2 regions of the Geodermatophilus sp. URMC 62 genome follow, and region 2 is predicted to be linked to the other one. Evidence: predicted binding sites of a transcription regulator. Region 2 holds the regulator's gene; the other holds the start of a gene.
The links. The regulator LexA, encoded in region 2, represses DNA repair genes until DNA is damaged. The targets are predictions, from matches to a motif close to TCGAACANNTGTTCGA.

Region 1 (11,498 bases), 5.0 Mb from region 2:
GGGCGCAGGACGGCGTCGATCACCGGCTCGCGTTCCGCGGCGGCGGCGACGTCGGCCGCGCGGTCGTTCCACGGCTGGGTGCGCAGCGGGTCGGGCAGCACCGGCTCGTGGATGCGCCAGTGCTTCTCGCCGGCCACCTGCAGCACGAACACGTCGTGGACGTCGTAGTGCGGGCTGAACCCGCGCGAGGACGGCGGGGTGACGTAGGCGTTGACCTGCGTCGGGTGCCCCAGGTCGGCGGCGAGGGAGTCGGCGAACTCGATCAGCGGCGGCCAGAGCCGGTGCAGGCCCTGCAGGACGACGGTGCTGCCGTCGGCGAACAGCCGCAGCACGGCGTCGGAGGAGACCTGGTCGGCGACCTCGGCACCGGCGCCCCCGGAGGTGGTGAACCGCTTCGGGTCGACGACGGCGCCGTCCTTGGCGATGCGGAGGAACGGGGTGCGCAGGCCGCGACGGGACAGCAGCTCGTCGACGTCGGCCAGGGTCAGCAGGTCGGCGAAGGACTCACCGGTGTCCTCGGCGCGGGCGAGCAGGGGGCGGCGGGACCAGTGCCGCTCGGCGAAGACCTCCGGGTCGAGGTGCGTGCACCGGCGCAGGGCCGGGCGGAGGTCGCCTCCGCCCGGCCCCGTGCCTGTCGGGTCCTGGCTCAGGCCGAACCGTCCGCGCCACCGTCGGCACCGCCGTCGGCGCCGCCGTCCGAACCGCCACCGGCCGCACCGCCGTCGGCCGGGCCGTGACCGGCGCCGCCGTCCGCGCCGCCGTCCGCGCCGCCGTCCGCACCGCCGTCGGCACCGCCGTCGGCGCCACCGTCCGCACCACCGTCGGCCGGGCCGTGACCGGCGCCGCCGTCGGCGCCACCGTCCGCGCCGCCGTCGTGGCCCGCGCCGCCGTCGGCACCGCCGTCGGCACCGCCGTCGTGCTGGCCTGGCGTGCCCTCGCCGGCACCGCTGTCGGCCGGGCCCTCCGTGCTGGTCATGTCGTCGTCGTCGAGCGCCATCGGGCTCCTCCGGGATCCGGGTCGGGACCGTCCGCCGGCCGGCGGTCGGTCGCGTCCCACCTAACCCGTTCCGCGCCTCGCCACACATGGCCCGACCAGCCGTTTCCCGACACGCGACGACACTCCGGACGAGGGCGCACCCCGCCCGGACGGGCCGCTACCCTCCTCGCGTCGGTGCGAACAGGTGTTCGAGGGGAGGGGTGTCCGTGGCGCCGTCGCGGGGGCGGGCGGAGGGGTGCACCGTGCTGCACGTCGACATGGACGCCTTCTTCGCCAGCGTCGAGGTGCGCCGGCACCCCGAGCTGGCCGGCACGCCGGTGATCGTGGGCGGGGCCGGCAACCGCGGGGTGGTCACCTCGGCGACCTACGAGGCGCGGGCGTACGGGGTGCACGCCGCCATGCCCACCGCCCGGGCGCTGCGGCTGTGCCCCACCGCCACCGTGCTGCCCGGCGACGTGGCGCTCTACGCCGAGGTCTCCCGGTCGGTCATGGCGCTGTTCCGCTCGATCACCCCGCTGGTGGAGCCGCTGAGCCTGGACGAGGCGTTCCTCGACGTCTCCGGGGCCGGCCGCCGGCTCGGTGACGCCGCGGAGATCGGCGAGTACCTGCGCGCCCGGGTCTACGACGAGCAGGGCATCACCTGCTCGGTCGGCGTGGCCGGCACCAAGTTCGTGGCCAAGCTCGCCTCCACCCGCGCCAAGCCCGACGGGCTGCTCGTCGTCCGCCCGGCCGAGGTCATCGACTTCCTGCACCCGCTGCCGGTCGGCGCGCTGTGGGGCGTCGGCGCGAAGACCGAGGAGGTGCTGCTGCGGCTGGGGCTGCGGACGGTGGGCGACCTCGCGCACGTGCCCGCGCGCACCCTGCAGCGGGCGGTGGGGCAGGCCGCGGGCAGCCACCTGCACGAGCTGGCGTGGGGCCGCGACCCGCGCCGGGTGGTCCCCGACGAGCCGGAGCGGTCGGCCGGCCACGAGGAGACCTTCGGCACGGACGTCGACGACCCCGCCGTCGTCCACCAGGAGCTGCTGCGGCTGGCCGAGCGGACGGCGGGCCGGCTGCGCGCGGGCGGCTGGCTGGCCCGGACGGTGAGCGTCAAGGTCCGGTTCGCCGACTTCACGACGATCACCCGCAGCCGCACCCTCGGCGTCCCCACCGACGTCGGGCAGGAGCTGTACGAGACCGCTCGCGCCCTCTTCGACGCCCTCGGCCTGGACCGCGCCCGGATCCGGCTGGTCGGGGTGCGGGCCGAGCGGCTGGTGCCGGCCGGGTCGGCGCCCCGCCAGCTCGAGCTCGGCGCCCGCCAGCACGGCCGCCGCGACGCCGAGATCGCCGCCGACCGGGCGGCCCGCCGGTTCGGTGCCGGCGCCGTCCGCCCGGCCACGCTGCTGCGCCGCGACGGCGACCGGCGGGTGCGCGACGGCCACCCCCGGGAGTGATCGTGAGGACCCGGCAGCGGTCTCCCGGCGGGTCGCCACGCACTCGCCTTTCGCACCCCGCAATCGGCTCGTATCCTCGGTGTCACCCCCGGGTAGACACCCGGGGGTGTCCGGCTCCGCCCACATGGAGGTCTCGGTGCCGCTCTCCGAGCACGAGCAGCGACTGCTGGAGCAGATCGAGCGCGCCCTCGTCGACGACGATCCCAAGTTCGCCTCCTCCGTCCGCACGGGTGACCGCAGGCTCAAGGCCCGGCGGAAGCTGCAACTCGGTGCGCTGCTGGTGCTGGTGGGTCTGGCCGTCCTCGTCGGAGGCGCTGTCGCCCCGTCCGTCCCGCTGGGGGTGCTCGGCTTCCTGGTGATGTTCGGCGGTGCCGCCCTCGGCGTCCTCAACTACCGCTCCGCCACCGGCGCCGTCGAGACCGGCCCGGCCGGCCAGCGCGGCGGGAGCACGGCGCGCGGCCGCGGGGGCCGGCCCCGTCGTCAGCCGCTGAAGAACCGCCTCGAGGAGCGCTTCCGCCGCCGCTACGACCAGTAGCCCGCCTCGGACCCGCAGCCCCACCTCCAGCGCCGACGGCCGCCGTCCCCTCCGGGACGGCGGCCGTCGGCGTTCCCGGGGTCCCCGCCGGCCGCGCGCGGGCGGCGAGGGTGCGCTCGCCGGACGCACCGGTCTCCTCCCTGCCCCCGGGACGGCCGGACGCCGCCGCGGGCGACGGGGTCCTCCTCCGGGTCAGGCGGGCCGGCGGCGGCGCGGGAGCCGGGAGGTGACCGCGGCGGAGACGGCGTCGCCCAGCGAGGCCGGCCACAGCAGGGCCCGCAGCCGGACCCGCAGCGGCACCGCCGCCGCCAGCCCCCGCCGGGCGGTGCCCAGCGCCGCGGGAAGCGCCGGGTCGCCGGCCGCGCCCGGGCGGCCGTAGCTGGCCGCCTCCTCGGCGCGGGCCAGCCGCTCGACCGCGTCGCCGGCGCCCTGGCCACCGGCCCGGTGCGCGCCGCTGCCCCCGGGCGACCCGAGCGTGCGGCCCAGCGACGCGGCCTGCTGCCGCGGGGTGTGCGCCGGGTCCCAGGGCAGGCCGAGGTCGCGGGCGGTGGCGGCCAGCTCGTCCCACAGCGCGGCCGGGTCCCCGTCGGCCAGCCGGCGCCGCCGCTGCAGCGCGCGGGCGGCGGCGGGGGCGGCCAGCAGCGCGCCCAGCCCGAGCAGGACGCCGGCGGCCACCAGCACCGGGCGGGCCGCCGAGGTGTCCCGGGCGGCGGCCCGGCCCTGCGGCGCGGCGTCGGGCGCCCGGTCGACCTGCGGGACGGGGACGATCGGCGCCGGGGTCGGTGCGGTCGGCACGTCGGTCGGGCGCTCGAGGACCTCCTGGTCGGCCGGCCGCGGCGCCCAGGGCAGCTCGACGGCCCGCTCGGTGTCGATCGGTGTCGGGTCGAACGGGACCCAGCCCAGGTCGTCGAACCAGACCTCCACCCAGGCGTGCGCGTCGTCGCTGGTCACCAGCCGCCCGCCGCCGGGCTGCACGCGGCCGGGCGTGTAGCCCAGGGCGACCCGGGCGGGGATCCCGGCGGCGCGGACCATCGCGGCCATCGCGCCGGCGTACTGCTCGCAGTAGCCCTGCTTGAGGCGCAGGAAGTCGGCGAGGTCGTCGCCGCCGGTGCCCGGCGCGGTGGAGAGGCTGTAGACGAAGCCGTTCTCCCGGGAGAACGAGTCGTGGATGGCGCGCACCGCGTCGTACGGCGTGGCCGCCCCGGCGGTGAGCGTGGCCACCAGGTCGGTGACGCTCGGGTCCAGGACCGGCAGGGCGGTGTCGCGCTCGAGCACCGGGTCGCCCGCCGGCAGCGGTGCCGACGCGCGCAGCTCCTCCTCGGTGGGCTGTGGCTCGACGGCGGTGACGCGGTAGCTGCGGCCGGCGGTGGTGACGTCGCGGCCGAAGACCGTGCCGGTGGCCGGGTCGAACCGCCACGCCCCGGGGTCGTCGATGGCCACCGACAGGGGGGAGGCGAGCACCGGCAGGAACCGGTCGTCGTGGCCGACGGCGGTGATCGTCGCCTCCACCACCCGTCCCTCGCGGTGGCCCGGCAGCGGTGCGAGGTCCTCGCGCTGGGCCACCGACGCCTCGCCGTCGAGGTTGCCGACCGTCCAGCCGTCCTCGGCGTCGTAGACGTCGAGCGTCACCACCCGCAGGTAGCCCGGCTCCAGGACCGAGCTGTCCACGCGCAGCAGGTCGATCGGCTCGGGCAGCGTCAGCTGGCCCTGCAGCGCCGCGGCCGGGTCGAGCGCGGTGCCGGTGGACCCGCCGCCCCCACCCGGGCCGAAGCCGGCGGCCAGCCGGCCCTCGGGCAGCGTCGGGACGAGGCTGCCGAGCACGACCGCGGCCACGAGCGCCAGCGCGGCGGTGCCGGTGGCGGCGAGCGTCCCCGCGCCGCGGCGCGTCCCGGTCCCCCCGGAGCGGGCGGCCAGCCGCCGGGACTGGTCGGTCCACAGCAGCAGCGCCAGCCCGGCCGCCGGGGCGGCCAGCGCGGGCAGCCCCACGCTGCCGGTCACCGTGCTGACCGGCACGCAGAACAGGACCAGCAGGCCCAGCCCGGCCAGCGCCGGCTGCCGGCCGCCGACGGCGACCAGGTCGACGGTCACCGCGACCAGGCCCACGAGCAGCACGGTGAGCGCGAGCAGCCCGGTGAGCGGCAGGGCCGGCGTCGACTGCTCGCGGATCTCGGCGGAGCCGTCGAGCAGCACCGTGCCGAGGGCGTCGAGGGAGGCGGGCGTGGGCAGCCAGCCGCCGAGGGCCCGGCCGGGGGCGAACTGCGCGGTCATCAGGCAGGTCAGCAGCGCCAGCTGGCCGAGCGGGACGAGGGGGACCGCGGCGGCGGCGACCCGGGACGGCACCGCGCGGCCCCCGGAGGCCCAGTCCCACAGCGCCGTCCCCGCCGCGCGCAGCACGAGCCCCCCGGCGGCGACGACGGCGACGGCCGACAGCGCTGGCAGCACCCAGGCGGGGCGGACGAAGACCGGCAGCAGCGAGCAGGCGCCCAGGGCGGTCGCCACCGCGGCGGCCAGCGCGGTGCCGCCCTCGCGGCGCAGCGTGTCCGGCGGTCGCGGGCCGGGCGGCGGCGCGACGGCCGGCGCGACGGCGGCCGGTGCGGGCGCGCCGGTGCGGACCGGCGGCGGAGCGAGCGTCGTCACGCCGGCACCCCCTGCGCGCTGCGCGTCCCCGACCCGCGGGTGTGCGCCAGCTCGGTCCACACGGCCTCCACCGTGCGGTCGGCGGAGGCGACGACGACCTGCCAGCCGGCGCCGCGCAGCAGCGACGCCGACCGCTCCAGCTGGCCGGAGAGCGTCCCGCGCGCGGACGCCGACAGCGCCCGCCGGCCGCGGCCGGCCTCGGCCCAGCTGCCCACGTCGAGCAGGACGGCGACGTCGGAGGCCGGGCCCGAGCGGGTCGCGACCAGCTCGGCGAGGTCCTCGGGGCCGACGGCACCGAGCAGCGCCACCACCGGGCCGTCACCGGCCACCCGGCCGAGCAGCTCCACCGCCGGGCCCAGGCGCGTGCCGCGGGAGGGCGCCAGCCCGGCCAGCCGGTCGAGCAGCTCGCCGGGACCCAGGCCGCCGCGGCCGTGGCCGCCGTGCCCGTCGGTCGGGTCCAGCTCCCCGGCGTCGGTGACCACCCGCAGCTCCGCGCCGCGGCGGGCCAGGTGCGTGCCGATGCTCGCCGCGGCCTCCACCAGCCACTCGAGGCTGTCCGGCGGCGGCGCCGGGTCGCCGGGCGGCCCCGGGACGGCGGTCCCGGCGGCCGCGCCGGGCACGGCGGCCCGGCTGAGCAGGTGGGCGCGGGCGCGGGTGTCCAGCAGCAGCGCCGCCTGGGCGCGCCACGGCCGCTCCTCCATCCGCACCATGAGCTCGCCGGTCCGGGCGGTGGCCCGCCAGTGCACCTTGCGCAGGTCGTCGCCGTGCCGGTACGCGCGGGTGCTGACGTCGTCCTCCCCGTGCACCGCGAGGGAGCGGCGGGCGCCGTCGCCGCCCCCGCCGTGCCCGCCGCCCGGGCCGCCCGGACCCAGCGGCCGCACCCGGGGCACCACGAGCAGGGGGGCGTCGTCGGTGCCGCTGCTGGTGCGCTGCACCAGCCCGAAGGGGTCGACCAGCCGCAGCCGCAGCGGACCGAGCCGGAAGCGGCCGCGGCGCCTGCCGTGCACGCGGTAGCGCAGCGCAGCGGTGCCGCCGCCGGCCAGCCGCGCGACGACGAAGCGGGGGGAGCGGCCGAGCTCGGCGGGCAGCGCCTCGGTCAGCAGCCACAGCCGGCCGGCGCGCCGCTCGGGATTGGTGACCTCGAGCAGCACCTCCGCGTCCTCCCCGCGCGGCACCCGCGCCGGTGCCACGGTGCGGCGGGCGGCGACACGGGCGCGCTGCCGGGCCACGGCCAGCGCCGACAGCAGCGGCAGGGCCAGCACGAAGACGGCGAGCTGGACCAGCGGCTGCTCACCGAGCAGCGCGCCGAGCCCCAGGAGCGTGGCCCCGGCGGCCACCAGGCAGCGGCCGCGCAGGGTGAGCGACGTCAGCGCGGTCCGCAGCGGGCCGGTCACGGGGCTCAGCGCCCCCGCAGGACGGGGACGGAGGACAGCAGCCCGGCCACCACCTGCTCGGGCGTGCGCCGGGCGGCGGCCGCGTCGGCGGTCAGCAGCAGGCGGTGGGCGAGCACCGGCGTGGCCATCGCCTGGACGTCGTCGGGCAGGACGTGGTCGCGGCCGGCCAGCGCGGCGGCGGCGCGGGCGGTGCGCAGCAGCTGCAGACCCGCCCGCGGCGAGGCGCCCAGGCGCAGCTCGGGGGAGCGGCGGCTGGCCTCCACCAGGGCGACGACGTAGCGGCGGACGGCGTCGGAGACGTGCAGCCCCTGCACCGCCTCGACCATCGCGCGCACCGCGGCGGCGTCGGCGACCGGGCCCAGCGTGGCCAGCGGGTCGGTGGTGCCGCGGTCGTCGAGCATGGCGACCTCGGCCTCCCGGTCGGGGTAGCCCATCGAGACCCGGGCGGTGAAGCGGTCGCGCTGGGCCTCGGGGAGGGGATAGGTGCCCTCCATCTCCACCGGGTTCTGCGTGGCGACGACGAGGAAGGGCCGGGCGAGCTCGTAGCTGACGCCGTCGACGGTGACCTGCCGCTCCTCCATGCACTCCAGCAACGCCGACTGCGTCTTGGGCGAGGCGCGGTTGATCTCGTCGGCGACGACGACGTTGGCGAAGACCGCGCCCGGCTTGAACTCGAAGGCGCGGCTCTCCTGGTCGTAGACCGACACGCCGGTCACGTCGCTGGGGAGCAGGTCGGGGGTGAACTGGATGCGGCGCACGCTGGCGTCGATCGACGCGGCGAGGGCCTTGGCCAGCGTCGTCTTGCCCACCCCGGGGACGTCCTCGACGAGCAGGTGGCCCTCGGCCAGCAGCACGACCAGCGCCAGGTGCACGACGCCGGGCTTGCCCTGGACGACGCGGGAGACGTTGGCCGCGATGCGCGCGCCCTCCGTGGCGACGTCGACCGGGGGTCCGGCCCTCCCGTCCGCCGCCGCACGCATGGTGTCGGTCACCCGGCCCACGGTACGTGGCACGCGGCCCCTCGGGAGGGCTCCGCGGACCCGCTCCCGACCCCACCGCGGGCCTACCTCACGGCGCCGGCGGCCTCCCCGACCCCACCGGCCGCCCCACCCGGCCCCACCCCGTTCCCCGGGTGCGCCGCCCCGCCCCTGACCTGCACGGCAGGCGGTGGGAGCCGTCGGTCACGACATGGTGTCGAGTGGTGTTCGGTGGGGCGTAGTGGGTTAGGGTGTGGCGCGGTGGGGAGCCAGGGCCCGTCCCGGGTCCGCGGACGGACACAGGAGGACCGATGCGGGAGGTGATCCGGTGTTCGTCGGGAGCTACACGCTGCGTCTCGACGAGAAGGGCCGGGTCGCGCTCCCGGTCCGCTTCCGCGAGCAGGTGGCCGACGGCATGGTGATCAAGAAGGGCCAGGAGCGCTGCATCTACGGCCTCACCATGGGCCGGGTCGCCGAGCAGAGCCGCGCCGCCGCGTCGATGGCTCCCGCCGACACCGCCGAGGCCCGCATGCGGGCGCGCATGAGCTTCGGCTCGATGGTCGAGGTCGAGCCGGACAAGACCGGCCGCATCACCATCCCGGCGAACCTTCGGCAGTACGCCCACCTCGACCGGGACGTGGTCGTGGTCGGCGTCGACACGCGTTTCGAGATCTGGGACCAGGCCACGTGGGACACCTACGTGGAGGAGCAGGAGGCGGCCTTCGCCGCCATGGAGAGCGAGGGGATGCCCACGCTGTCCTGATCCCGTCCCGCCGGTCGCCCCGACCGCCGCGCACCCCGACTGCGAGCCGTCTTCCCCGCGGCTCGACCGGGTGCGGCCCGAACCGCCTTCCCCGCGGCTCGGTCCTGGCGCGAGGCGGCGCACCCGCGCCGCCGGTCGGACCGGCCACCGGCACCGGGCACCCCCGCCCCTCGCGGTCCTCCTGACGCACTTCCCCGGCGCCAGGCGGAGCCGCGGGGGGTGGGGGTCCCACCCCATCCCGGTCCCGGCTGCGCCCCGCCGGTGACGGCTCCCCTCCCGACGCGCCCGTCCACCGCGCCCCACCCGTCGCGCGGCACGCCCGCCGAGCTCCCCCTGCCGACCCGCTGCCCGCGCCACCATGGGGACGCCCTCCCCGCGCGGGGAGCCCGATCCCGAGGAGAGCGACGATGGACAGCCCCGAGGCCCTGCGGCCGCCGGCGCAGGACTCGGCGCGGTCGGGTTCGGCGCAGGGCTCGGCGCGGTCGGGTTCGGCGCAGGACTCGGCGCGGTCGGGGCCCGTGCACGTGCCCGTCCTCCTCTCCCGGGTCACCGAGCTGCTCGGCCCGGCCTGCGCCGCCGACGGCGCCGTGCTCCTCGACGCCACCCTGGGCCTGGCCGGCCACGCACTGGCCCTCCTCGACGCCCACCCCGGCCTGCGCCTGGTGGGCCTGGACCGCGACCCCGAGGCCCGCGCCGAGGCCGCCGCCCGCATCGCCGCCGCCGGCCACGCCGACCGCGCCACCCTCGTGCCGGCCGTGTTCGACGAGCTGTCCGGCGTGCTCGACCGCCTGGGCCTGGCCGAGGTGTCGGCGGTGCTGTTCGACCTCGGTGTCTCCTCGCTGCAGCTGGACCGCCCCGAGCGCGGCTTCAGCTACGCCGGCGACGGGCCCCTGGACATGCGGATGGACCCCGGCGCGCCCCGCAGCGCCGCCGACGTCGTCAACACCTACCCGGCCGCCGACCTCGCCCGGGTGCTGCGCGTGTACGGCGAGGAGCGCTTCGCCTCCCGGATCGCGGCCGCCATCGTCCGGGAGCGGGCCCGGGCGCCGTTCACGCACACGGAGCGGCTGGCCCACCTGGTGCGCGACTCGATCCCCGCGGCCACCCGCCGCACCGGCGGCCACCCCGCCAAGCGGACGTTCCAGGCGCTGCGCATCGAGGTCAACGACGAGCTCGGCGCCCTGCAGCGGGCGCTGCCGGCGGCGCTGGACGCGCTCGCCGTCGGCGGCCGCATCGCCGTCATCACCTTCCACTCCCTCGAGGACCGGATCGTGAAGCAGACCCTCGCCGCCGGCGCCACCGACCGCACGCCGCCGGAGCTGCCCGTCCGGCTGCCCGAGTACGGGCCGGTCCTGCGGCTGCTCACCCGCGGCGGCGAGGCGCCGTCGGAGGCCGAGGTGGCCGCCAACCCGCGCGCCGCCTCGGCGCGGGTCCGGGCGGCCGAGCGCACCCGGCGGGCCGCGTGAGCGCCGCCGCCCGCGCGCCGCGCGACACCGCGCCCGGCGCCGCACGCGACGCCGCCCCCGCGGCGGAGCGCACCGTCCACGCCGTCCCGTCCCGGCCCGTGCGGGCGCTGCCCGCACGCCCCCTGCGCGCGGTCCCGTCCCGGCCGGTCCGCACCCGCACGACCGGGCCCGCGCCGCGCGTCGGGTCCGCCCCCGCGCTGCGGCTGATCACCGGCGGGGACGCCGGGCGGGCACGGCGGACGGCGGACGGCCGGCGCCGGGCGCCGTTCGTGCTGCTGGTCGTCGCGCTGCTCGTGGTCACGACGCTGAGCCTGCTCGTGCTCAACACCACGATCGCGGTGAACTCCCTCAAGGCCAGCGACCTGCGCTCCGCCAACGCGGAGAAGGCCGAGGACGTGCAGCGGCTCGAGCAGCAGGTGGTCGACGGCAGCACCCCCGTCCGGCTCGCCGCGGCCGCCGTCGCCGCCGGCCTGGTGCCCGCGGGCACGGTGGGTCACCTCGTCGTCGCCCCCGACGGCAGCGCGACGCTGCGCGGCACCCCGGAGCCCGCGCCGGCGCCGGGACCGCCCGCCCCGGGGACCGGGGGCTGAGCGGAGGTGTCCCGATGACGCTGCCTCCCCGCGGCCCCGAACCCGGCCGCCGCACCGCTCCGCGCGCCGTCGGGCGCGGTGCCCGCCCGGGCGCTCCGCTGCGGCCCGGTGCGCCGCTGCGCCCGGCCGCGCCCCGCGCCGCCGCCCCGCGCGGCGGTGATCCCCGCGGCGGTGACCCCCGCGGCGGTGATCCCCGCGGCGGTGCCTCCCGCGGCGGCGGCCCCTACGGCGGCCCGCCCCGCTCCGGGGCCTTCGCGCCGCGTCGCGCCCCGGGCAGCCGGCGGGGCGGGCGGCCGCTGACCTCGGGTCCGCGCCGACTGTGGTGGGGCCTGGTGCTCGTCGTCGTCCCGCTGCTGGTGATCACCGGCAAGCTCGTGCTGCTGCAGGGCGTCGACGGCGCCGACTACGCCTACGCCGCCGAGCAGGACCGGCTGGCGAGCTACCCGATCGCGGCCCTGCGCGGGGCGATCGTCGACCACGACGGCAACCCCCTCGCCTACACCGTCGAGGCCTCCCGGGTGGTCGCCGACCCCACCGTCGTCGACGACCCCGAGCGCACCGCCCTGGCGTTGACCGCCCTGCTCGACGTGCCGGTCGACGAGCTCACCGACCAGCTGAGCGAGGCCGGCCGCTACGTCGTCCTCGCCCGGCAGGTGCCGCCGGAGACCACCGACGCCATCGACGAGCTCGGCCTGGCCGGCGTCTC
Region 2 (11,498 bases):
TTCACCTCCCTCCGCGACCGGCCCGTCACCCGCAACCGGTGACCGGTCCCGGGCGGCCGCGCCGGCGGCCGCTGATCGCCCCTCGGGGTCGCGTCTGTGGACCCCTCTGGGGACATCCGGTGGATGCCCCGGGGAAGTCCTGAGGATGACCTGTGGAGGACCACCGTCGAAGCAACTACTAGATGTAGGGGGACCCTAGGCCGGGCTCCACTACATCTGCAAGCCGAACGCGAGCATGTCTCTTCCGCCGCGATGTGCTCGCAACCCACCGGTGACCAGGCGCGAGCACGCTCCCCACCCGCCACACGACACGCCGAGGGCCCGCGCGTGTCGGCGTGCGGGAGAGGGTGGAACAGGCGTGGGGGACGCGCGCACGGGCACTGCCGGACGGCGGGTTCGTCGACGGTGGAGCTGCCCGCGGAGGCCCCGGCCCAGCACCGGGGCCCGGACCCACCGCGTCCGGCGGGGACGCCGGGACGGAGCGCTCAGACCGGGCGGCGGACGGCGGGACGCCCGCCGCGCGGGTGTGACGCCAGGTCGTCGAGGCGGATCGGGCGGGTCAGCAGGTCCGGCTCCCCGACCTCCGCGGAGGACGCCCCGGAGGACGCCGCGGAGGCGCCGGGGCCGTCCGGAACGGCGGGGGCGCCGACGGCGACCGCCGGCATCTCGGCCGTGAGCGCCCGGTGCCGGCCCGCACCGGCGGACCCGTCGGCGGGCGCCCGGTGCCGGCCCGCTGCGGCGGACCCGTCGGCGGGCTGCTCGGCGGTGCCGTCGGCGCCGTGCCGGCGGCCGGCACGGAACGTGCGGCGTGCCGGCTGCACCGCGGCCATCACGACGGTCGCGTCGGGACGGGGCGCACCGTCCTGCCGGTCGCGGTCGCCGACCTCGGCGCTCGGTGGCTCGGACGGCGACGCGGTGTGCGCGAGGGACAGGTGCCGCTCGGGCAGGCGCACACCGGCGAGGTCGACCCAGGTCGGCTCGCCCCCGTCGCGCCACCGCACCTGTGCCTGGCAGCCGCCGCGCTCGTCGTGCCGCCAGCCCAGCATGGCGCCGGGAGCCCAGGCGCCGTCCACGCACACCTCGACGTCCTGCGGCGAGCGGAAGACGACTGCGGCCCGGCTGTTCACGGCTGCTGACACGTCCTCGACCGTAGGTGCCGGTACTGCTCCGGCCGGTGAGCGACCTCGCGCGGAGGGTTGACGAACTCGCCGCCGCCCTCTCGTCCATGTCTGCCGGAGCTCGAGGGCGGACCCGGACGCCCCGCACCGCGCGCTCACGGCAGCTGGAGGACCTGGCCGGGCACGACGGACGAGCCCCGGAGGTCGTTGAGCTCCTCGATGGCGTCGACCACGACGCGCACGTCCTCCCCGTCCGCGGCGACCTCCCCCGCGATCGACCACACCGTGTCGCCCGGCTCGACGACGACGCTGCTCTCCCCCGCGAGCCGCAGTCCGCCGTCGGCACCGCCCACCAGCGGCGCGAGCCAGGCGCCCAGACCGACCGCTCCGCCGAGGGCGAGCACGGTGACGAGGCGCCGCCCCCGCCGGGTCAGCCGCACGGCGGCCGGCGCGCAGCCACCGCGGACGGGGCCACCGGTGGCACCGGAGCGCAGCGGCCGCCCGCTCGGACGGGCCGGGTCGCGCCGGGCGCCGGGCCGCTCGGTGGCCGGCCCGGCGGTGCGCACGGCCGCGGCGGCCTGGTGGTCGGGGACGGGGCGCAGGTGCCCGCCGACCCGCGGGCCGGAGCCCGGCAGGGCTCCGGGCGCCGCCGGCCGGGCCGGGCGGCCGGCAGCCGCCACACCTCCGACACCGACACCGACACCGACACCGCCACCGACACCGCCACCGCCACCGACACCGGCCCCCGGCCGGAGCGACGGCCGCCACGGGACCCGGACCGTCGCGTCGAACTCCAGCACGTCCTGCCGCACGGTGCCCATGACCCACTCCTCCTCGTCGGTGCCACCTGGTCGAACGCGTGTTCGATCGAACGCCTGTGCGATTCCTAGCGCAACCCGCCGACGGGGTCGACCCCGATACCTCCTGGCGGGTTTCGAACACACGTTTGAAGTACCGGCGCCGAGGCGCTACCGTCCGACCAGCACCCGTCCGCCGTCGCCTCCGGGCGCCGAGGCGGTCCCGTCCAGCCGGCGGTCCTGAACGACGAACCGCGGCCGGGCGGGAGCAGGACACGAGGGCCGTGGCAGCACGGCCGGCGAGGAGGAGACGTGGCGGGCACGAGCGGGACCGGCCAGCGCACACGCACCGGCGGGACGTCCCGCCGCGCGGGTAGCGGCGCGGGTGGGGAGGGGACCGGCGCGGTCCGCACCTTCCCCGACCGCACGGAGGCCGGCGACGGCCTGACGCAGCGGCAGCGCCGGGTCCTCGAGGTCATCCGCGACTCGATCGAGCGCCGCGGCTACCCGCCCTCGGTGCGCGAGATCGGCGAGGCCGTCGGCCTGTCCTCCGCGTCGTCGGTCGCCCACCAGCTCTCGGTGCTGCAGAAGAAGGGCTGGCTGCGGCGCGACCCCAACCGCCCCCGCGCGCTCGACGTCCGGCTGCCCGGTGAGACGCCGGGCGAGACCGCCGCTCCCGCCACTGCCCCCACCGGCGCACCCGCGGCCGACACCGGCGCGCCCACCTACGTGCCCCTGGTCGGCCGGATCGCCGCCGGTGGCCCGGTGCTCGCCGAGCAGGCGGTCGAGGACGTCTTCCCCCTCCCCCGCGAGCTGGTCGGCGAGGGCACGCTGTTCATGCTGCGCGTCGCCGGTGACTCGATGGTCGACGCGGCCATCTGCGACGGCGACTGGGTCGTCGTGCGCCAGCAGCCCACCGCGGAGAACGGTGAGATCGTGGCCGCGATGCTCGAGGGCGAGGCCACGGTGAAGACCTACAAGCGCCGCGACGGGCACGTCTGGCTGCTGCCGCACAACCCGGCGTACGAGCCGATCCCGGGCGACGAGGCGACCATCCTCGGCCGTGTCGTCACGGTGCTGCGCCGGGTCTGACGCCGCACCGCTCGCTGAGCGACCCGCCCCGTGGGGGCGGGTCGGCCGGTCACCGACCGACGGGTGGGCCGGCCGGGTCGCGCCGCCGGCGCAGCCGCCCGCCGATCCAGACGAGGACGGCTGCGACGGCAGCGGCCACCAGCCCGGCCGTGACCGGCGAGGGGCCGCCACCGTCGCCGGAGAGCAGTCCCGCCAGCGACGGATCGGCCGGGGCCGACGGCGCAGCCGGCGTCGACGCCGCGGTGGCAGCCGGCACCGGGACCAGCGTGACGTCGCCGGGCACGCCCTCCCCGGCGACGAGCAGCGCGCCGCCGTCGGCGGTGAAGGTGACCGCTTCCCCCTGTGGCTCCGCGGGCAGCGCGACGCGCACGGGCTCGCCGGCCAGCGCGCCCGGCACGTCGGAGCCGGCCAGCGGCCAGACGTAGGCGTCGGTGTAGGTCCGCAGCGCGATCCGGCTGCCGTCACGCGCGACCGCGCCACCGGTGACCAGCAGCTGGCCCGCACGCCCGACCGGGCCGCCGGGCGTGCCGGTCAGCGTGAAGGACACCGTGCCGACGTCGGCCAGCCCGACGGTGCCGCCGTCCACCAGCGGAGCGGCCGGCCGGTAGACGTGGCTGGCGCCCAGGACCTCCTTGGTCACCACGTACGGGGTGCCGTCCGGGGCCAGCAGCAGTGCCTCGGCGTCGTGCGCGCCGTCGGGATAGGTCAGCCGGTACAGCGCGGTGGCGCCGTCGGGACGCAGAGCGATGAGCGCGACGGTGGCCCGGGTGCCGTTGTTGTCCCCGGTGTCGGCCAGCCACACCGTGCCGTCCGGGCCGACCGCGAGGTCCTCGGGGTCGTAGGGGTCCAGCGGGGCGGTCACGACGTCGACGACCTGGCAGGTGCCGTCCAGCGCGTACACCGCCACCTGGTCGCCGCCGTCGGCCATCACCACCACCCGGTCACCGACGTCGACGAGGCCCGACAGCTCGGCCAGCCGCGGATCGGTGACCTGGCAGCGGACGGACGCCGCGGCCGGCTCCTGGGCGCCTGCGGACGGCGCGCCGGCCAGCGTCAGCGCCAGTGTCAGGGCCAGGCAGACGGGGGCGGCCGCCCCGCGGCGGGCCCTGCGACGGCCGGAAACGGGCCCGCGACGCCTGTCAGGACCGCGCGGACGGACGGCCGGCTCGCGCACGAGGCCAGCGTGACAGCACGGCTGCGTCCAGTGCGTGAACCACGCCCAGCAGCAGGAGGCCGACGGCCGCGCCGACCACCGCGTCGGTCACCCAGTGGAAGTCCAGCGACACCATGGCCACACCGGTGGCCACCGGCCCGAGCACGCTGAGCCACCACAGCGTGCGCTGCACCCGCGGACCCAGCCGGTACTCGACCGCCTGCCAGCGGGCCACCCCCCACATGAGCACGGCGTTGGCCACGTGCCCGGAGGGATAGGAGGCCCCGTCGCGGTGGAAGAACGACCCCGGGTAGGCCGGGGCGGTGCGCCCGGTGCCGAACTTGAACGCGTAGACGACGACGGTGAGCAGCGCCAGCGCGGTGAGGACCCGCACCAGCGGGAGCAGCGTCCGCTGCCGCACGCACAGCCAGCCGACCAGGACGGCCAGCACCGCGAGGATGGTGCCGCGCCCGCCGATCTGGGTGACCGCCCAGACCGGCCAGTAGGCCGGGGAGTCGCGCAGGTCCCAGCCGCTGACCGCCTCGGAGACCCGCAGGTCGACCCACTCGAGGTAGCCGCGGCTGAGCAGGTCCACGGTGACGGCGGACGCGACGAGGAAGGCACCGAGCAGCAGCCACCACGGCGGGCGGCCGGGGGTCACCACGCGACCGGGCAGGGCGGCGGGCTCGCCGGGCCCGTCCCCGGCCGGTGCGCCGTCCCGGCGCCGCACCACGCCGCTGGTCATCCGGTCACGGTACCGGCCCGTGACCCGTCCGTGACCTCGGCCGCCCGAGGGCGAGGCGGACGGTGGGGCAGACGGCGAGCCGCCCGGGGCCTGGCGCGGAGCCGGGCACCCGGGCGGCGGGGTGCGGGGAGGACCGGTCAGCCGACGGGCACGGCGAACCGCTCGAGGGCGGCGGCGAGGCCGCCGTCCACCCGCGCGGAGAGCCGGGTGCCCGACGCCTCGTGCTGCTCGCTGAGCACCTCGCCGTCGCGGTGGACGCGGGCGACCAGGTCACCGCGGTCGTAGGGCACGAGCACCTCGACCTCGACGTCCGGGTGCGGCAGCCGGGTCGCGACGATCTCGCGCAGCCGCTCGATGCCCTCGCCGGTGCGCGCCGAGACCCAGACCGCGCCCGGCAGGGCGCGGCGCAGGGTCAGCACGTCGTCCTCGGTCATGGCGTCGACCTTGTTGACGACGATCAGCTCGGGCACCGCCGCGGCGTCGATCTCCTGCAGCACCACGTGCACCGCGTCGATCTGGCCGAGCGGGTCGGGGTCGGAGCCGTCGACGACGTGCAGCAGCAGGTCGGCACCGGCCACCTCCTCGAGCGTCGACCGGAAGGCGTCGACGAGCTGGTGCGGCAGGTGCCGCACGAAGCCGACGGTGTCGGTGAGCGTGTACTCGCGGCCCTCGGGCGACTGTGCACGCCGCACCGTCGGGTCGAGGGTGGCGAACAGCGCGTTCTCCACCAGCACGCCGGCGCCGGTCAGCCGGTTGAGCAGGCTGGACTTGCCCGCGTTGGTGTACCCGGCGATGGCCACGCTCGGCACGGCGTGGCGGTCGCGGCCCGAGCGCTGGGTCGCGCGCGCAGTCGCCATGCCGGCGATCTCGCGACGCAGCCTGCTCACCCGCGACCGGATCCGCCGGCGGTCGGTCTCGATCTTGGTCTCACCGGGACCGCGGGTACCGATGCCGCCACCGCCGGCGACGCGGCCGCCGGCCTGCCGGGACAGCGACTCACCCCAGCCGCGCAGGCGCGGCAGCATGTACTGCATCTGCGCCAGCTCGACCTGGGCCTTGCCCTCCCGGCTGGTGGCGTGCTGGGCGAAGATGTCGAGGATCAGCGCGGTCCGGTCGACCACCTTGACCTTGAGGATCTTCTCCAGTGCGCCCAGCTGGCCCGGGGTGAGCTCCCCGTCGCAGATCACCGTGTCGGCGCCGCTGGCGGCGACGATGTCGCGGATCTCAGCGGCCTTGCCCGAGCCGACGTAGGTGCCGGCGTCGGGCTTGTCGCGCCGCTGGCTCACGGCCTCCAGGACCTCCGAGCCGGCGGTCTCGGCCAGCGCGGCGAGCTCGGCCAGCGACCGGTCGGCGTCGGCCTGGGTGCCCTCGGTCCAGACGCCGACGAGGACGACCCGCTCGAGGCGCAGCTGCCGGTACTCGACCTCGCTGATGTCGGCGAGCTCGGTGGACAGCCCCGCCACCCGGCGCAGCGCGCCACGGGCCTCGAGGTCGTAGGAGCCGGTCGTGTCGTCGTCGTCCCACTGGCCGGCCGGGGCGGGACGGGCTGCCTCAGCGCGCTCGGCCCGGTCCTGTGCGTCCGCGAGCACGGCGCGGTTCTGTGCGGTCGTCATCGGGTCCAGCGTGACACGCACGCCGTCCACGGTCACCTGGGTTGTCGTCTCTGCAGTCGTCATACGGCCGGTACAACACCGGAACGGGTCAGGTGCATCCCGCGGGGAGCCGGGTACGGGCGAGACGACGACCACGACCCAGGGAGGCACCCGTGAGCACCAGCAGCAGCGAGGGCACCGACGACCCCGGCCGCGACCCGGTCGGGCTGGAGGTGCCGCGCAACCTCTTCGGCGGCGCCGACCAGGACACCGGGGCCGGCACGCCGCGCGGCACCGGGAACGTGGGCCCCGGCGACAAGCCCGAGGCGCCGACCGACGAGCCCGAGACCCGCGCCGACACCCCGGACACTCCCTAGGAGCCGAGCCACTTCGGGGTCAGCTGCCCCGTCGCGACGACGACGGCGGGGCCGTGCAGCACCGTCGTCCCCGGGGAGACGTCGACCGTCAGCCGCCCGCCGGGGACGTCGACGACGACCGTGCCGCGCTGCGGCCCGTCGGACCCGGCTGCCAGGGCGGCGTAGGCGGTGGCGCAGGCGCCGGTGCCGCAGGAGCGGGTCTCCCCCACGCCGCGCTCGTGCACCCGCAGCCGGACGTGGGCGTCGGCGCCCTCGGCCGGCCGGGCGAGCACCTGGACGAACTCGACGTTGACGCCCTCCGGGAACAGGCCCGCGTCGAACCCGGGCTGCGCGGTGAGGTCGAGGGCGTCGAGGTCGGCGTCGGTGGCGCAGACCAGGTGCGGGTTGCCCATCGAGACGGCCTGGCCGGGGAACGCCCGCCCTGCCACGGTCGCCGCACCGCGCCCGAAGGGCCGGGCCGGGCCCATGTCCACCCAGTACGTGCCGTCGGCCCCGGCGCCCACCCGGCGCGGCCCGCCGCGGGTGCCCACCAGGATGCCGTCGGCGCAGGCCGCGCGGTCGAGCAGCCCCTCGGCGATCAGCACGTGCAGGAACAGCCGGACGCCGTTGCCGCACATCTCCGCGTGGGAGCCGTCGGCGTTGCGGTGGTCCATGAACCACTCGCAGCGGTCGAGGTCGGCACCGAGGACGGCGGCGGCGTCGGGCACGTGGCGGCTGCGCACCACCCGCAGGACGCCGTCGCCGCCGAGGCCGGCGCGGCGCTCGCACAGCCGCTGCACCAGGGCGGCGTCGAGGCGGTCCTCCGGCCAGCGGTCCCCGTCGGGGTCGGGCAGGACGACGAAGTCGTTCTCGGTGCCGTGCCCGAGGAGGAACCGGTCGCTCACCGCCCGATCCTACGGCGGCTGAGCAGCTCCTCGACGGCGTCGGGGAGGTCGGGGCGGGCGGCGTCGAACCAGGTGGTGGTCGCGTCGCGGCGGAACCACGAGCGCTGCCGCCGGACGAAGCGCCGGGTGGTGGTGACCGTCCGCTCGCGGGCCTCGGCGGCGGTGAGCGCGCCGTCGAGCTGGGCGAGCACCTGGGCGTAGCCGAGCGCGCGGGACGCCGTCGGCCCCTCGCGCAGGCCGTCGGCGGCGAGCGCGGCGACCTCGGCGACGAAGCCCGCCGCCCACATCCGGTCCACCCGCTCGGCCACCCGGGCGTCGAGCTCGGCCGGCTCCCGGTCCAGCCCGACGACGACGGCCGGGTAGTGCGGTCGGGGCTCGGGCAGCGTGGCGCGGAACGGCCGGCCGGTGAGCTCGACGACCTCCAGCGCCCGCACGATCCGCCGTCCGTTGCTGGGCAGCACCGCGGCCGCGGCGGCCGGGTCGACGGCGGCGAGGCGGGCGTGCATCTCGGCCGCGCCGGCGTCGGCCAGCTCGGCCTCCAGCCGGGCGCGGACCGCCGGGTCGGTGCCCGGGAACTCCAGGTCGTCGAGGACGGCGCGCACGTACAGGCCCGAGCCGCCGACCAGCAGCGGCACCACCCCGGCGGCGCGCAGCCGGTCGACCTCGGCGCGCGCCATCCGGGCGTACTCGGCCACCGAGGCGGCCTCGCGGACGTGCCACACGTCAAGCAGGTGGTGGGGCACGCCCTGACGCTCGGTGGCGTCGGGCTTGGCGGTGCCGATGTCCATGCCGCGGTAGAGCTGCATGGAGTCGGCGTTGACCACCTCGCCGCCGAGGCGCCGGGCCAGCGCGACCGCCAGCGCCGTCTTCCCGGTGGCGGTGGGCCCGACGACGGCGACCACGGGCGGCAGGCCGGTCACCGCGCCTGCCACACGGCCACCAGGTAGCCGACCCCGTAGGGGGCCTCGTCGGCCAGCAGCCGCGCGGTCACGGGCCGCCCCGCCAGCAGCGCCCCCACGGCGCGCCAGACGGGCACGCCGGCGGCCAGCAGCCGCCGTCCCTCCGCGGGGTCGAGCGCGGCCAGCGCGGCGGCGTCCCCCGCGGCCAGTGCGGCGGCGACGGCGGCGTCGAAGGGTGCGGCCGCGGCGTCCAGGTGCCCGGGGGCCTTGACGCTGCGGCGGGCCGAGCCGTCGCCCATGGCCAGCACCCCGACCGGCCCGGGCACCCCCGCCACGACCGCGGCCAGCTCCTCCGGCCCGGCGCCGACGCGCTCCCCCGTGCAGCCGGCGGCGGACAGCAGCGCCGCCCCCACGGTGAGGGCCGGCGGCATGCGGCGGCCGTCCGGGCGCACCCCGCCGGACAGCGGCACCTCGACGTCGACGCCGAACCCGCGCAGGTCCCCGGCATCGCCCCGCCCGTACCGGCCCTCCGCACCTGGCCCCACGACCACGACCAGCTCGGGCCGGGCGGCGAGCACCGCGTCGACCGCCTCGGCGCAGGCCGCCCGCAGGCCGGCGGTCTCCTCGGCCGCGCGCCCGGCGACCGCGGGGAGCAGCAGCGGCGGGCACGGGCAGAAGGCCACCGACAGGGACGCAGCCGGGCGGACGACGGGGGTGCTGCTCACCGCAGCAGTCTCGCCGATGCGGCGTGGGACACTGCGGTGCGTGTCGAGCACGGAGAACCCCGGAGACGGGTCGCAGCAGGTCCCCTCGCCCGAGACGGCCGGTCCCGACGTGACCACGCCCGACGTGACCACCCCCCACGAGACCATCCCCGACGCGGTGACCCCCGACGCCGGGACACCGGCCGCGCCGACCCCCGCGGCGGCGGCACTGGCCGACCCGACGGACGACGCCGCCCCCGAGGACGCCGCCGCCGGGGTGGCCGCGGCCGAGGCGGTCGTCCCGGAGGCGTCCGCGCCGGCCCCGGCGCCGACGGCGCCCGCGGCCGAGGCGGTCTCGGACCCCGCGCAGTGGGGCCGGGTCGACGAGGACGGCACCGTCTACGTCCGCACCGCCGACGGGGAGCGGGCGGTCGGCTCGTGGCAGGCCGGCGACCCCGCCGCCGGCCTGGCGCACTTCGCCCGCCGCTACGACGACCTGGCCACCGAGGTGTCCCTCCTCGAGGCGCGGCTCAAGGCGCACACCGGCAACCCGTCCGAGCTCAAGGCCAAGGCGCAGACGCTGGCCGAGACCATCCCCACCGCCACCGCCGTCGGCGACCTCGACGGGCTGGCCGCCCGCGCCCGGGCGATGGTCGGGACGGCCGACTCCGCCGCCGCCGAGTCCCGCGCCGAGAAGGCCGCCGCCCGCGCCGCGCAGGTCGCGCGCAAGGAGGCGCTGGCCGCCGAGGCCGAGCAGATCGCCGCGGAGTCGACGTCCTGGAAGGCCGCCGGCGACCGGCTCAAGGCGATCGTCGAGGAGTGGAAGACCATCCGCGGCATCGACCGCAAGACCGACGAGGCGCTGTGGACCCGCTTCGCCGCCGCCCGTGACGCCTTCGGCCGCCGGCGCGGGGCGCACTTCGCCGCCCTCGACGCCCAGCGCGGTGAGGCCCGCGCGGCCAAGCAGGAGCTCATCGCCGAGGCGCAGCGGCTGTCGACGTCCACCGACTGGGGTGCCACCAGCGCGGCCATGCGCTCGCTGATGGACCGCTGGAAGGCCGTGCCGCGCACCAGCCGCGACGGCGACGACGACCTGTGGAAGCAGTTCCGCGCCGCGCAGGACGTCTTCTTCAGCGCCCGCTCGGAGTCGGACAAGGCCCGCAACAGCGAGCAGCTGGCCAACCAGCAGGCCAAGGAGGAGATCCTCGCCGAGGCGGAGAAGCTCGACCCGTCCGGCGACCTGCGGCAGGCCCAGAACGCGCTGCGCCGGCTGCAGGAGCGCTACGACGCCATCGGGCACGTGCCGCGCGGGGCCATGCGCTCGCTCGAGGACCGCATGCAGGCCGTCGAGCAGCGCGTCCGCGGCGCCTCCGACGCCGGCCGCGTGCGGACCGCGCCGGAGAACCCGATGGTCACCTCGATGCGCGCCGCGGTCACCAAGGCCGAGGAGCAGCTGGCCAAGGCCGAGGCCGCGGGCGACGCCCGCCGGATCGACGAGGCCCGCGCCAACCTCACCACGCGCCGGGAGTGGCTGGCCGAGGCCGAGAAGACCGCTTCGCGCCGCTGAGGCTCAGGCGGGGGCGCCGACGCGGGGCATGCCGAGCAGCACGCCCGGCGTCGTCGGCCGGGTGCCGGCCTCGTGCGCGTCGCCGGCGCGGGTGCGCCGGTGCGACAGCAGCGGCCCGTCGGCGACCAGGTGGTGCGGCGCGGCCGCGGTGACGACGGTCTCGACGACGTCGCCGGGCCGCACGCCCTCACCACCGGCGAAGTGCACTAGCCGGCCGTCGCGGGCCCGGCCGCTCATCCGGCCGGTGCGGGCGTCCTTGCTGCCCTCACCCGCGGCGGCCAGCAGCTCGACGGTCCGCCCGACCTGGGCGCGGTTCTCCGCGAGCGAGATCTCGTCCTGCAGCGCGGTCAGCCGCAGGTAGCGCTCCTGGACGACCTCCTTGGGGAGCTGGCCGTCCATCTCGGCGGCCGGCGTGCCGGGGCGCTTGGAGTACTGGAAGGTGAAGGCGCCGGCGAAGCGGGCCCGGCGGACCACCTCGAGGGTCTGCTCGAAGTCGGCCTCGGTCTCGCCGGGGAAGCCCACGATGACGTCGGTGGTGATCGCGGCGTCGGGCATGGCGGCGCGGACGCG

Region 1: a site for LexA is predicted at 1,174-1,189, ahead of dinB (DNA polymerase IV). Genes of this name have one in related genera too.

Annotation. Positions count from the first base shown of each region.
Region 1 covers NZ_JBRFHY010000001.1:5,376,031-5,387,528, reverse strand. Annotated here, with positions in the region: gene ACU616_RS25825 (cupin domain-containing protein) at 1-332, opposite strand, end outside; gene ACU616_RS25820 (BatC protein) at 647-997, opposite strand; gene dinB (DNA polymerase IV) at 1,240-2,430, shown strand; gene ACU616_RS25810 (DUF3040 domain-containing protein) at 2,537-2,965, shown strand; gene ACU616_RS25805 (transglutaminaseTgpA domain-containing protein) at 3,158-5,602, opposite strand; gene ACU616_RS25800 (DUF58 domain-containing protein) at 5,599-6,996, opposite strand; gene ACU616_RS25795 (AAA family ATPase) at 7,002-7,988, opposite strand; gene mraZ (division/cell wall cluster transcriptional repressor MraZ) at 8,302-8,736, shown strand; gene rsmH (16S rRNA (cytosine(1402)-N(4))-methyltransferase RsmH) at 9,144-10,202, shown strand; gene ACU616_RS25780 (hypothetical protein) at 10,199-10,792, shown strand; gene ACU616_RS25775 (peptidoglycan D,D-transpeptidase FtsI family protein) at 10,807-11,498, shown strand, end outside.
Region 2 covers NZ_JBRFHY010000001.1:337,700-349,197, forward strand. Annotated here, with positions in the region: gene ACU616_RS01570 (hypothetical protein) at 486-1,139, opposite strand; gene ACU616_RS01575 (LysM peptidoglycan-binding domain-containing protein) at 1,274-1,939, opposite strand; gene lexA (transcriptional repressor LexA) at 2,228-3,007, shown strand; gene ACU616_RS01585 (hypothetical protein) at 3,057-4,181, opposite strand; gene ACU616_RS01590 (phosphatase PAP2 family protein) at 4,147-4,905, opposite strand; gene hflX (GTPase HflX) at 5,043-6,518, opposite strand; gene ACU616_RS01600 (hypothetical protein) at 6,671-6,874, shown strand; gene dapF (diaminopimelate epimerase) at 6,871-7,758, opposite strand; gene miaA (tRNA (adenosine(37)-N6)-dimethylallyltransferase MiaA) at 7,755-8,690, opposite strand; gene ACU616_RS01615 (hypothetical protein) at 8,675-9,382, opposite strand; gene ACU616_RS01620 (DUF349 domain-containing protein) at 9,423-10,928, shown strand; gene miaB (tRNA (N6-isopentenyl adenosine(37)-C2)-methylthiotransferase MiaB) at 10,932-11,498, opposite strand, start outside.